2 linked regions of the Latilactobacillus sakei subsp. sakei DSM 20017 = JCM 1157 genome follow. Each later gene encodes a partner of the first gene's protein in a complex. Links are inferred from orthologs where the notes say so. Each region holds a gene or a part of one and is shown in the gene's direction. Other genes may lie near its edges.

What was found. Proteins that work in one complex are often made in the same cells at the same time.
Region 2: the proteins of uvrA (region 1) and mfd are in contact, whole or in part, in a crystal structure (PDB 4DFC), measured with the Escherichia coli proteins. The link is inferred for Latilactobacillus sakei subsp. sakei DSM 20017 = JCM 1157 from one-to-one orthologs.

The regions. Positions count from the first base shown.
Region 1 is NZ_AP017929.1:1,876,629-1,881,262, reverse strand. Bases 727-4,147 are described here. They hold uvrA (excinuclease ABC subunit UvrA), read left to right. Parts: upstream 727-1,094; coding sequence 1,095-3,947; downstream 3,948-4,147. Other genes in these bases: LEUCM_RS09465 (DUF308 domain-containing protein), read left to right, coding at 4,069-4,147; uvrB (excinuclease ABC subunit UvrB), read left to right, coding at 727-1,085. In the rest of the region: more of uvrB, read left to right, coding at 1-726; more of LEUCM_RS09465, read left to right, coding at 4,148-4,605. UniProt on the Escherichia coli protein: The UvrABC repair system catalyzes the recognition and processing of DNA lesions. UvrA is an ATPase and a DNA-binding protein. A damage recognition complex composed of 2 UvrA and 2 UvrB subunits scans DNA for abnormalities.
Region 2 is NZ_AP017929.1:843,556-848,232, forward strand. The notes cover bases 1-4,071. They hold mfd (transcription-repair coupling factor), read left to right. Parts: upstream 1-349; coding sequence 350-3,871; downstream 3,872-4,071. Other genes in these bases: pth (aminoacyl-tRNA hydrolase), read left to right, coding at 1-111; LEUCM_RS04230 (putative polysaccharide biosynthesis protein), read left to right, coding at 3,908-4,071. Also shown: more of LEUCM_RS04230, read left to right, coding at 4,072-4,677. UniProt on the Escherichia coli protein: Couples transcription and DNA repair by recognizing RNA polymerase (RNAP) stalled at DNA lesions. Mediates ATP-dependent release of RNAP and its truncated transcript from the DNA, and recruitment of nucleotide excision repair machinery to the damaged site.

The DNA.
Region 1 (4,634 bases):
ATTGTTCTGGGATTGAAAATTACTCACGCCATATGGAAGATCGCCAAGCCGGCGAACCGCCTTACACGTTGCTAGATTTCTTCCCAAAGGATTCAATCATGATGATTGATGAATCCCATGTTACTATGCCCCAAATTCGGGGGATGTACAACGGTGATCGTGCGCGGAAACAAATGTTGATTGACTATGGTTTCCGGTTACCAAGTGCGTTAGATAACCGCCCATTAACGTTGCCAGAATTCGAAGAGCACGTGAATGAAATTATGTATGTGTCGGCCACACCAGGGCCTTACGAAGCGGAACAAACCGATATTCAAGTGGATCAGATTATTCGACCAACCGGCCTGTTGGATCCCAATATTGAAGTCCGACCAATTATGGGCCAGATTGACGATTTAGTCGGTGAGATCAATGACCGCATCGAAAAGAATGAACGGGTCTTCATTACAACTTTAACCAAGAAGATGTCGGAAGATTTAACCGATTATCTCAAGGAACTGGGAATCAAAGTCCGGTACTTGCACAGTGATATCAAGACGTTGGAACGAACGGAAATTATCCGTGATTTACGACTGGGCAAGTTCGATGTCTTAATTGGGATTAACTTATTACGGGAAGGAATCGATGTGCCTGAAGTATCCTTAGTGGCGATTTTAGACGCAGATAAGGAAGGCTTCTTACGTAGCGAACGTTCCTTAATCCAAACCATTGGCCGGGCATCTCGTAATGAAAATGGGCAAGTCTTGTTGTACGCCGATAAGATTACGGATTCAATGCGTCACGCAATTGATGAAACTAAACGGCGACGGACAATTCAAGAAGACTACAATACAGCTCATAACATCACACCGAAAACGATTATTAAACCAATTAGAGATGCGATTTCAATGGTTCAATCAGTTGAACATCCAGAAGAAATTAAGATGACCAATGAGATTGATCTAGAGAACATGTCGAAGGCTGAAAAACTAGAAATGGTTGAACGACTATCCGAACAGATGCGCTTAGCAGCTAAGAAACTTGATTTCGAACAAGCGGCGACATTGCGGGATACCATTTTAGAATTAAAAAGTGAAATAGATTAGAGGTCAAGTATGGCAAATGATAAGATAGTAATTCACGGCGCACGCGCCCATAATTTAAAGGATATCGATGTTACGATTCCAAGAGATAAGTTAGTGGTCATCACCGGGTTATCTGGTTCTGGGAAGAGCTCTTTAGCATTTGATACGTTATATGCAGAAGGACAACGGCGCTATGTTGAGAGTTTATCAGCATACGCGCGTCAGTTCTTAGGGCAAATGGATAAGCCGGATGTTGATTCAATTGACGGGTTAAGTCCAGCGATTTCGATTGACCAAAAGACGACCTCTAAAAACCCACGTTCAACAGTTGGGACAGTCACTGAAATCAATGACTACCTCCGCTTATTGTGGGCCCGAGTTGGTCAACCCATCTGTCCAAATGATGGTACTGAAATCAGTAGCCAATCCGTAGAACAAATGGTTGATCGGGTATTGGCTTTACCAGAACGGACTAAACTCCAAATTATGTCACCGATTGTTCGTGGTAAAAAAGGGCAACACAAAAAAATCTTCGAGAAGATTCAGCGTGAAGGCTACGTTCGTGTCCAAGTGGATGGCGAAGTAATGGATGTTAGCACGGATTTAGAATTAGATAAGAATAAGAAACATGATATCAATATTGTTGTTGATCGAATCGTCGTTAAAGACGGTGTTCGGTCACGGTTATTTGATTCGTTTGAAGCAGCTTTGAGACTATCTGACGGTTATGCGACAGCTGATGTGATTGACGGCGAACAACTCTTGTTCTCTGAACATTATGCTTGTCCAATCTGTGGCTTTACGGTTGGGGCATTAGAACCACGGCTGTTCTCATTTAATGCACCATTTGGGGCTTGTCCTGAATGTGATGGCCTAGGTTTAAAACTAGAAGTTGATACGGACCTCGTTGTCCCAGATACAAGTAAAACATTGCGTGAAGGGGCGATTGCGCCTTGGAATCCAATCAGTTCGCAATATTACCCACAAATGTTAGAACAAGCTTGCACGGCCTTTAAAATCGATATGGACCGTCCTTTCAGTAAGTTGACACCTCGCCAAAAAGATATCATCTTAAACGGCTCACAAGGCAAAGAATTCCACTTCCATTATGAAAATGATTTTGGTGGCGTTCGCGATGTTGAAGTGCCTTTTGAAGGGGTCCTCAGCAATATTGACCGTCGTTATCGTGAAACGAATAGTGATTTCACACGGACGCAGATGCGGACCTATATGACGGAATTAACGTGTCAAACGTGTCACGGTAAGCGACTAAATCGTCAAGCCTTGGCAGTTAAAGTCGGTGGACAAGATATCGCCGAAGTTTCAGACAATGCAATCAAGGATGGCCTCCCATTCTTTGACAATCTTGAACTTTCTGAAAAAGATCAAGTGATTGCGAAACCCATTTTGAAAGAAGTTCATGATCGCCTGACTTTCTTGATTAACGTCGGCTTAGACTACTTAACGTTGAGTCGGTCAGCTGGGACACTTTCCGGTGGGGAAGCACAACGGATTCGTTTGGCCACACAAATTGGGTCGAACTTATCTGGCGTGCTTTATATCTTAGACGAACCTTCAATCGGGTTGCATCAACGTGATAATGACCGTTTAATCGGTTCTTTGAAGAAGATGCGCGATTTAGGGAATACTTTAATCGTGGTTGAACATGATGAAGATACGATGCGAGCAGCCGATTACCTGATCGATATTGGCCCAGGTGCTGGGGATCTTGGTGGGAAAGTGATGGCCGCTGGCACACCAACGGAAGTTGAACAGAATCCCAATTCCTTAACGGGTCGTTATTTAGCGGGGCAGGATTATATTCCGGTACCGTTAAAACGACGTCAAGGGAATGGCAAAAAAGTGCGCGTAACTGGCGCTGCCGAAAATAATTTAAAAGATTTAACGGTTGATTTTCCATTAGGTGAATTTATCGCCGTGACTGGTGTTTCTGGTTCTGGTAAATCAACATTAGTGAATACGATTTTGAAAAAGGCCCTTGCGCAAAAGATGAATCGTAATTCAGCTAAACCGGGTCAATATAAGACCATCACGGGTTATCAAAACCTTGAGAAGTTGATTAATATCGACCAAAGTCCAATTGGCCGCACACCACGGAGTAACCCAGCAACTTATACCGGTGTCTTCGACAATGTCCGAGATTTATTCGCACAAACCAATGAAGCAAAGTTACGGGGTTACAAGAAGGGCCGCTTTAGTTTTAATGTGAAGGGCGGTCGCTGTGAAGCCTGCAAGGGTGACGGGATTATCAAGATTGAAATGAATTTCTTACCGGATGTCTATGTCCCTTGTGAAATTTGTCATGGTAGTCGTTATAATTCAGAAACGTTAGAGGTGGTTTACAAAGGTAAGAACATTGCTGAAATCTTGGATATGACCGTTTCTGAAGCAACTGAATTCTTCGAAAACATTCCTAAGATTGCTCGTAAACTACAAACAATTGTCGATGTTGGTTTAGGTTATGTGACATTAGGCCAATCAGCAACAACCTTATCTGGTGGGGAAGCCCAACGGATGAAATTGGCTTCTGAATTGCAAAAACAATCAACGGGTAAGAATTTGTATATCTTAGACGAACCAACAACAGGTTTGCATACGGATGATATTAAACGATTGTTAGGGGTCTTAGAACGGTTAGTTGATGAGGGCAACACTGTTTTAGTCATTGAGCATAACCTTGACGTGATTAAAACGGCTGATCATATCATTGATTTAGGACCAGAAGGTGGCGACAAAGGTGGTACGATCGTTGCGACCGGCACACCTGAAACATTGGTGAACGTCGCAGAAAGCTACACGGGACGTTATTTGAAACCAATTTTAGAACGTGATACAGCGCGCACACTAGCGGCACAAGAATGAGTATTGGGCTGAGGTCAATGTTGATCTCAGCTTTTTTGATGGGCTTCTTTTTTATGAAAGTTATTGAGCATTGGTCCCAAAAAAAGTATGATAGATTTATTAGATAGGAAGAGGTGGTAAGATGTTTAGAAGAAATGATTGGCGATTTGATTGGTCAGAATTAATGACCGGGATTATTTTCCTAATTGGGGCGTACTTCTTGTTAAATAAGCCGAAAGCAACATTATCTGGCTTAGTCATCATTGTGGCGGTGGCTGCGATTATTCGGGGAATTGCTAAAATTAGTGTTTACGGACAATTAAGACAAGATACTGGTATTCGGGCGACCGTGATGTTGGTCAATGCTATTTTAGATATTGTCATCGGGTTATTATTCATCTTTAATATCCCAGCCGGCATTTTTACAATGAGTTATATGTTTGCAATTTGGTTCTTGCTAGATGCAATCGTCGGGTTATTAAATGTAAGTCATTTGAAGCAATTTAACATGGGCTTGTATATTCTATCGATTATCTTAAACGTTTTAGGATTGATCGTGGGCTTATTATTATTAATGAATCCAGTGGTGGCAGCTGTGACGATGACTACCTTATTAGGTTTTTACTTCGTGATTGTTGGAATCAACGCGATTGTTATCGCGATTGCGCGTCGGTTATAAAATGAAAAGTCTAGAACAACATTCAGTTG
Region 2 (4,677 bases), 1.0 Mb from region 1 along the record:
GATAAAGATGGCGCACCAGTGATTAATCAAGCGATTGATCAAGCCTGCGAAGCAATCGACGATTGGTGTCAAAACGATGATTTTATGAAGACAATGAATAAATTTAATTAGAGTGCTTTTAGTGCTTGTTTAGATTTTGAGCACTAGCCTAGTATCGTGAATAATCGGTGCAACCGATTGTTTACGATGCGTAGCTAGGCGCAGAAATCTAGCACTAATGGCACGTTTAAAAATTAGAGTGCTTTTAGTGCTTGTTTAGATTTTGAGCACTAGCACTAATAGCACGTTTAAAGGCCGTATCGCCCATTTCTACCAGTCACAAAATTCAAGAAAGTAAGGGACCTTTTGAATGGATTTAATTTCAATGTTGGGTAACACCCAGCAAGTGCAATCCGTATTAGAAAATCAAAAGCCAGGCGTCAGACAACTGCTTACGGGCCTTTCGGGCTCAGCCAAGACGCTTTTTTTGGCAACGATTTATAAACAACAGCGTCAGCCGTTATTAATCATTGAAAGTAATATGTTTCAAGCCAATCAGGTTGCTGAAGATTTAGCCAATCAGTTAAATGGGGACCAGATTTATACCTTTCCTGTTGAAGAAGTGATGGCGGCCGAAATTGCAGTTAGTTCACCGGAATCAAGAGCTGAACGTGTACGAACGTTGAGCTTTTTGGCGACGGGTAAAAAAGGGATTGTCGTGACGTCAGTTGCAGGAATGCGACGGTTATTGCCAACAGCCCGTCAATGGCGCGATAGTCAGACCCAGATTGAAATGGGCGGCGAAGTCGATCCGAAAATTTTAGGCGCACAGTTAGCCGAAATGGGCTATCATCGCGATAAATTAGTCGGTAAACCTGGTGAGTTTGCAATGCGGGGCGATATCATTGATATTTTCCCCCTTGATACGGAAAATCCAGTTCGGATTGAACTGTTTGATACCGAAGTCGATGCGATTCGTTCGTTTGAGGCGGATACCCAACGAAGTATTGAAAACCTCGAGAGTGTCGCTATCATGCCGGCGACTGATCTATTAGCCAATGCGGCACAACTCGAAATGGCCGGAGAAGCATTGCAAGCCGATTATCAACAAACAGCAGCCAAGATAACGGCAAAAGATGATCAAAAGGCGTTAGCCGTGAACTTCGAAACGCCGATTAGTCGATTATTGGCAGGCGAGCGCTTGGAAAACTTAGCACTCTTCGTCGATTATCTTTACCCCGATCATACGAGTCTAATTGATTACTTTAAAAACAGCGGGTTAGTTGTTTTTGATGATTATCCTCGCATTCAAGAAACACAACGCGTCCTAGCGGAAGAAGCCGCTAATTGGCAGACCGATATGTTGGGCAATCGCCGCTTACTACCGGCACAAAAACTGTTAGTCGATGTTCATCATTTAATGAAGCAAGACCAACATCCGCATTTATACTTATCCTTATTCCAAAAAGGGATGGGTAAGCTAAAACTAGATACGCTCGGCAATATGCCAACCCGCAATGTACAACAGTTCTTTAGCCAAATGCCATTGTTAAAAACGGAAATGAGCCGGTGGCAAAAGCAACAACAAACAGTGGTCGTCTTAGTATCAGATGCCAAACGAGTGAAGAAAATTGACCAAACCTTCCACGATTTTGAGATTGAAGCGACGGTCACGACTAAAACTAAGTTGGTGGCTGGGCAGATTCAAATTGTCCAAGGCTCATTGCAAAATGGCTTTGAACTACCAGATTTAAAATTAGTCGTTCTGACTGAAAAAGAATTATTTAATACCGCACCGAAAAAGAAGGTGCGCCGGCAAACGTTAGCTAATGCGGAACGCTTAAAGAGTTACAGCGAATTAAAGCCAGGCGATTACGTCGTTCACGTCAACCACGGGATTGGTGAATACGTCGGGATGGAGACCTTAGAAGTCGACGGTGTCCATCAGGATTACATCACCATCTTGTACCGGGATAATGGGAAGCTGTTTATTCCAGTGACACAGTTGGACATGGTTCAAAAATACGTCTCGGCTGAATCCAAAACACCTAAGATTAATAAACTAGGTGGGGCGGAATGGCAAAAGACTAAGAGTAAAGTTTCCGCTAAGATTGAAGATATTGCGGATGATTTAATCGAATTGTACGCGCAACGGGAAGCTGAAAAGGGCTATGCCTTTCCTGAAGATGATCAACTACAAGCTGACTTCGAAAATCAGTTTGCGTATCCAGAAACGGATGATCAATTACGGAGTACGGCCGAGATTAAGCATGATATGGAAAAAGTACGCCCAATGGACCGTTTGTTGGTCGGGGATGTTGGTTTTGGGAAAACCGAAGTTGCCTTGCGCGCTGCGTTTAAAGCAGTCGCAGCCGGGAAGCAGGTCGCTTTCTTGGTGCCCACCACGATTTTGGCGCAACAACATTATGAAAACATGCTAGCGCGATTTGCGGATTTTCCAGTTGAACTCGGACTATTATCACGATTTAAAACGCGTAAAGAAGTGACGGCTACGCTTAAAGGCTTGGAAAAAGGGCAAGTGGATATCGTCATTGGAACGCATCGTCTATTATCAAAAGATGTCGTCTTCAAGGACCTTGGCTTATTAATTGTCGATGAAGAACAACGGTTTGGTGTTAAACATAAGGAACGACTTAAACAATTAAAAGCGCAAGTCGATGTGTTAACCTTAACGGCAACGCCAATTCCACGGACGTTACACATGTCGATGTTGGGTGTGCGGGATCTTTCTGTTATTGAAACCCCACCAACTAACCGGTACCCCATCCAAACCTATGTGATGGAACAAAATGCTGGTGCGATGCGAGAAGCGATTGAACGGGAATTGGAACGCAATGGCCAAGTCTTTTACCTGCACAATCGGGTCAGTGATATTGAACAAACCGTCGATGAGATTCAAGCGCTTGTGCCAGAGGCAACCGTCGGCTATGCACATGGGCAAATGACGGAGGCCCAACTAGAAGGGGTCATTTACGACTTTGTTCAAGGTAAGTATGATGTGTTGGTCACAACCACGATTATTGAAACCGGGGTTGATATGCCCAATGTGAATACGATGATTGTCGAAGATGCTGATCACTACGGCTTGTCCCAACTGTATCAATTACGGGGGCGGATTGGCCGGAGTAGTCGGGTCGCTTACGGGTACTTTATGTATAAACCGGATAAGGTGTTGACCGAGGTCAGCGAGAAGCGTCTGCAGGCTATTAAAGACTTTACTGAATTAGGTTCCGGCTTCAAAATTGCGATGCGTGATCTATCGATTCGAGGCGCTGGTAACTTATTAGGTAAACAACAACACGGCTTTATCGATTCAGTCGGTTTTGATTTATACTCACAAATGCTCAGCGAAGCAGTCGCCAAGAAACAAGGTAAGAAAGTGGCGGCTAAGACTAACGCTGAGATTGATTTGAAGCTCGAAGCTTACTTGCCGGATGATTATATTAATGATCAACGGCAAAAAATTGAAATTTACAAACGGATTCGCCAAATGGATACGGAAGCGGCCTTTACGGAAATTCAGAGCGATTTAATCGATCGCTTCGGGGATTATCCCGTTCAAGTCGCGCATCTCTTAACGATTGGCCAATTAAAAATGAATGCCGATGATGCGTTAATCGAAACGATTAAACAAGTCAAAGACAAGATTCAAGTCGTCTTATCACCAAAAGGGAGTCGCTTAGTTTCTGGTGAACAGATTTTTGAAGCCTTGTCAGCAACTCGCTTGAAGGCAACGGTCGGTTTTGAACAAGAAAAATTAAGTGTGACGTTAATTATCCAACCTAAGATGAAGACTGGCGATTGGTTACGTGAGTTGGCGATTTTTGTGGAAACACTTGTTGAAATCGAAAAGAAGCAGTTGGCAAAATAACCGCTAGTTACTGGTAGCGATTATCGGAGGGATTCGATGCAAAATAAACAGATGCAACATTTAATGAAGGGCGCAGTTGTCTTATCAATTGCCTCCTTTGTTGCCAAAATATTGAGTGCGGTCTATCGGATCCCATTTCAAAATATGGTTGGCAACACCGGGTTTTACGTTTATCAGCAAGTTTACCCTATCTATGGGATTGGGATGACGTTTGCGTTAAGTGGTTTCCCAGTTTATATCTCTAAAATTGTGGCTGAGGAAACGGCCCCGGCTGAACAAACACAGATTTTACGGCGATCTTTTGCGCTATTAGGGTTATTCGGCGCACTGATCTTTTTCTATCTGCAATATCAAGCACCGGCAATTGCGGTGGCAATGGCGGATGCTGAATTAGCACCGTTAATCAGAATGGTGTCATACATGTTCTTATTGATGCCGTTTTTGGCGGTTACGCGGGGGTATTTCCAAGGGATCTTCAATATGATTCCAACGGCTACGTCGCAAGTGGCCGAACAACTTGTCCGGGTGGTTGTCATTATCCTAGCGGCCTGGTTGTCGCTGAAGCTACACTGGTCCGTTTATGAAATGGGAACCTGGGCGATGTCCGGTGCCTTTTTCGGAGGCTTGGTAGCAACAGTTGCCTTATTGAAACCGGCGGAAAAGGCCTTCGTGCTCAGAGGGACAAAACCGAAGGGCATTAACCTAGGTGCGTACCGTTCATTGGCTAAACGCTTATTAATAGAAGGGGGCTCAATTTGTCTGTTTGCTTCATTAATAGTGTTATTACAGTTGGTTGATTCATTCAC